Regions from separate parts of the Pseudomonas mosselii genome, predicted to be linked through region 2. Evidence: predicted binding sites of a transcription regulator. Region 2 holds the regulator's gene; the other holds the start of a gene.
What was found. The regulator sigma-54, encoded in region 2, starts transcription at its own class of promoters, with help from an activator protein. The targets are predictions, from matches to a motif close to ANTGGCATNNANNTTGCTNT.
Positions count from the first base shown of each region.

Region 1 (2,376 bases), 2.4 Mb from region 2:
AGTTCGCCGAAGGTGCGGATACCCTCCACCCGCACCAGCCCGTAGAGCTCCTGGCGGGTGTAGGCGAAGTGCTCGCACAGGCTCTTGTCGAGCGTCACGCCACGGGCGGTCAGCTCATGCTCGAAGACCTGCTTGAGCAGGGCAGCGCAGCCACCGCAGCCGCTGGCGGCCTTGGTGCAGCCCTTGACGGCGGCAAGGTCGCCGCAACCACTGTCGATGGCGGCGCACACCGCGCCCTTGCTGACGTTGTGGCAGGAGCAGATGGTCGCGCTGTCGGGCAGCGCATCAGCGCCCAGGGTCGGCGCGCCACTTCCTTGCGGCAGGATCAGCGATGCCGGATCGGTCGGCAGGGCGATGCCGTTCTGGGCGTACTGCAGCAGGGTGTCGTAGTAGCTGTTGTCGCCCACCAGCACCGCGCCGAGCACGTGCTTGCCACTGGCATCCACCACCAGCCGGCGGTAGGCGCTGTTGGCCTCGTCGATGAAGCGGTAGCTGCGTGAACCGGGCGTGGCGCCGTGGGCATCGCCGATCGAGCCGACATCCACGCCCAGCAGCTTGAGCTTGGTCGACATGTCGGCGCCGGTGAAATCGTCCGCCGTCTCGCCCAGCAGCCGCGCGGCCAGGTTGCGCGCCATGGCGTAGCCGGGGGCGACCAGGCCGAACACGCTGCCGTTCCACGACGCGCACTCGCCGATGGCGAAGATCCGTGGATCGCTGGTCTTGCACTGGCTGTCGATCACCACGCCGCCGCGCGTGGCGATCTCCAGGCCACAGGCCCGGCCCAGGGCGTCCTGTGGGCGGATGCCGGCGGAAAAGACAATCAGATCGGTCTCCAGGTGTTCGCCACCGTCGAAGTTCATCCGGTAGCGGTACTGCTCGCCAGCGCTGATCGACTGGGTCGCGCGGGACAGGTGCACGCCCACGCCCAGGGCCTCGATCCGCGCCTTGAGCGCCGCGCCGCCTTCGCTGTCCAGCTGTACCGGCATCAGGCGTGGGGCGAACTCCACTACATGCGCCTCCAGGCCCAGGGACTTCAGGGCGTTGGCTGCCTCGAGGCCGAGCAGGCCGCCGCCCACCACCACGCCACGGCGGGCATCTGCGGCGGCGGCGCGGATCGCATCGAGGTCCTCGAGGGTGCGGTAAACCAGGCGGGCATTGCCGCTGGAACCTTCGATTGGCGGCACGAACGGATAGGAACCGGTGGCCAGGATCAACTGGTCATAGCCCAGGCGGCCCTCGGCGGTGACCAGCTCCCGGCGCTCGCGATCGATGTCCAGCACCGCCTCGCCCAGGTGCAGGTGCACGCCGTGGCGGCTGTAGTAGTCCGGGGCGCACAGGGCCAGGGTCTCGGCGCAGCTACCGGTAAAATACTCCGACAGGTGCACCCGGTCGTAGGCGCGCTGGCGCTCCTGGCCGAACACATGCAGCTCGAAGTGTGCCGTGGCGCCGCGTTCGATCAGCTGCTCGACGCAGTGATGGCCGACCATGCCATTGCCGACGATGACCAGTCGTGCTCGTTGTGCCCCGTTCGCTGTTGCCTGCATAGCCGATCCTCGATCACGGAAAACGAAAAAGGCGCCTGGAGCCGAAGCTCCAGGCGCCTTTGCCTGTACTCATCAGTGTGAGGCCCCTGTTGACCGCCGTTGGTCGTTGGGGCTGTTGTGCATTGCTTGAAGCAGGGAGCGTGCCAGGCTCCCTTTAATTGCGGGGCAAGCCCGCTTTCACAAGGGTTACAGCTTTGGGCATGTGCTGGCCAGGTGGTGCGGGCGCACAAGCAGGGTGCAGCCCTCACCACCGTGGTGCATCAATACACATCCCGCCGGTAGCGCTTGTCCCGTCCCAAACCTTCGACATAGGCCGCTGCCGCGGTCTCGTCCAGGCCGCCGTGCTGCGCCACCACCTGGCGCAAGGCCGCATCCACATCCCGGGCCATGCGCTGGGCATCGCCGCAGACATACACATGCGCGCCGTCCTGCAGCCAGCGCCACAGTTCGGCGCCCTGTTCCAGCAGGCGTTGCTGCACATAGATCTTCTCCGGCTGGTCGCGGGAGAACGCGGTGCTCAGGCGTACATGGCCCTGCGCTTCCCAGGCCAGCAACTGTTCGCGATAGTAGAAGTCGTGTGCCTCGTGCTGCTCGCCGAAGAACAGCCAGTTGCGGCCAGGCGCTGCACGTGCCTGGCGTTCCTCGAGGAAGGCCCGGAAGGGCGCGATGCCGGTGCCGGGGCCGATCATGACGATGGGCGTGCCGTCGTCGTCGGGCAGGCGGAAGTGTTTCGATGGCTGTGCAAAGATGGCCACTTCGACGTTCGTCGCTCGGTCGGCGAGAAAGGCCGAGCAGACTCCCTTGCGTTCGCCATAGCGCACCGTGGACACCG
Region 1 is NZ_CP081966.1:1,302,486-1,304,861, forward strand. Features, by position in the region: gene nirB (nitrite reductase large subunit NirB) at 1-1,544, opposite strand, end outside; gene K5H97_RS05850 (bifunctional nitrate reductase/sulfite reductase flavoprotein subunit alpha) at 1,805-2,376, opposite strand, start outside.
Region 1: the regulator sigma-54 is predicted to act here: its motif matches at 1,673-1,692, upstream of nirB (nitrite reductase large subunit NirB).

Region 2 (2,376 bases):
AGAGGCAGGTCTTGCACCTGCCACTGAAACGCTGTGGCACATCCTGGGGCTACATCAGTCGCTTGCGCTCGCTCGATGGGGCGATGCCCAACGATTCGCGGTACTTGGCGACGGTGCGACGGGCTACCTGGATGCCTTGTGCCTCCAGTAAACCAGCGATCTTGCTGTCACTCAATGGCTTTTTCTGATTTTCCGCCGCCACCAGTTTCTTGATGATCGCACGAATCGCCGTGGACGAGCATTCGCCGCCTTCGGCGGTGCTCACGTGGCTGGAGAAAAAGTATTTCAGTTCGTAGATGCCGCGCGGGGTGTGCATGTATTTCTGCGTGGTCACCCGGGAAATGGTCGACTCGTGCATGCCCACCGCCTCGGCGATATCGTGCAGCACCAGCGGCTTCATGGCCTCGTCGCCATGGTCGAGGAAGCCGCGCTGGTGCTCGACGATCTGTGTCGCCACCTTCATCAGCGTCTCGTTGCGGCTCTGCAGGCTCTTGATGAACCAGCGCGCTTCCTGCAGCTGGTTGCGCATGAAGGTGTTGTCGGCGCTGGTGTCGGCGCGGCGAACGAAGCCGGCGTACTGCGGGTTGACCCGCAGGCGCGGTACCGCTTCCTGGTTGAGCTCGACCAGCCAGCGCTCGCTGTCCTTGCGCACGATGACGTCGGGCACGACGTACTCGGGCTCGCTGGACTCGATCTGCGAGCCGGGGCGCGGGTTGAGGGTCTGCACCAGTTCGATGACCTGGCGCAGCTCGTCTTCCTTGAGCTTCATGCGGCGCATCAGCTGGCTGTAGTCGCGGCTGCCGAGCAGGTCGATGAAGTCGGTGACCAGGCGCTGGGCCTCACCCATCCAAGGCGTCGAGGCCGGCAGTTGGCGCAGTTGCAGCAGCAGGCATTCGCCCAGGGAGCGGGCGCCGATGCCGGCGGGTTCGAACTGCTGGATGCGGTGCAGCACCGCCTCGACCTCGTCCAGCTCGATGTCGAGTTCCGGGTCGAAGCCTGCGCAGATTTCCTCGAGGGAGTCCTCCAGGTAGCCCTGGCCGTTGATGCTGTCGATCAGGGTGACGGCGATCAGGCGGTCGGTGTCGGACATCGGCGCCAGGTTGAGCTGCCACAGCAGGTGACTCTGCAGGCTCTCGCCGACCGAGGTGCGGGTGGTGAAGTCCCACTCGTCGTCATCATTGCTCGGCAGGCTACTGGCGCTGGTCTGGTAGATGTCCTCCCAGGCGGTGTCGACCGGCAGTTCGTTGGGGATGCGCTCGGCCCATTCGCCGTCTTCGAGGTTTTCAGCGGTGCTGCTGGTACTGGTTTCCTGGAAGCTGTTGTCCTGGACTTCGGCGGCCGGCTTGTTCTCGGCGTTGTCCGCCATCGGGTCGCTGTTGTCGAAGTCCTCGCCGTCTTCCTGACGTTCGAGCATCGGATTGGACTCCAGCGCTTCCTGGATTTCCTGCTGGAGGTCCAGGGTGGAGAGCTGAAGCAGACGGATGGCCTGTTGCAACTGCGGGGTCATCGTCAGTTGCTGGCCCATTTTTAGGACGAGCGATGGTTTCATGGCTGGGGCTTGATACCTTGTTGCCGGCGCGCATGCGCCATCCACTACACGGAGGGCGCCTGGGCGCCGATTTTAAGCAAGTTATATGCCTGAAATTGCAGCGTTTGCCTAGAGCACTGTAACAACTTAAGCCTCGAACAGGCGCCTGCGCCAGTGCTCCGGGCAGGCCAGGGTCAGAGTCGGAACTCGTGCCCCAGGTATACTTCCTTGACCAGCTGGTTGGCCAGGATGGTCTCGGCGTCGCCTTCGGCGATCAGCTGGCCATCGTTGACGATGTAGGCGGTCTCGCAGATGTCCAGGGTCTCGCGAACGTTGTGGTCGGTGATCAGGACGCCGATACCCTTGTTCTTGAGGTGGTGGATGATCTGCTTGATGTCGCCGACAGAGATCGGGTCGACACCGGCAAAGGGTTCGTCCAGCAGGATGAACTTGGGCGCGGTGGCCAGGGCACGGGCGATCTCGACGCGGCGGCGTTCGCCGCCGGAGAGGCTCATGCCGAGGTTGTCGCGGATATGGCTGATGTGGAACTCCTGCAGCAGGCTTTCCAGCTCCTTGCGCCGACCGTCACGGTCGAGGTCCTTGCGTGTCTCGAGGATGGCCATGATGTTGTCGGCCACCGACAGCTTGCGGAAGATCGAGGCTTCCTGCGGCAGGTAGCCGATACCGGCCTGGGCGCGCCCGTGCATGGGTTGGTGGCTGACGTCGAGGCTGTCGATCAGCACGCGACCTTGGTCGGCCTGGACCAGGCCGACGATCATGTAGAAACAGGTGGTCTTGCCGGCGCCGTTGGGGCCTAGCAGGCCGACGATCTGGCCGCTGTCGATGGA
Region 2 is NZ_CP081966.1:5,183,395-5,185,770, reverse strand. Features, by position in the region: gene K5H97_RS24115 (RNA polymerase factor sigma-54) at 50-1,549, opposite strand; gene lptB (LPS export ABC transporter ATP-binding protein) at 1,723-2,376, opposite strand, start outside.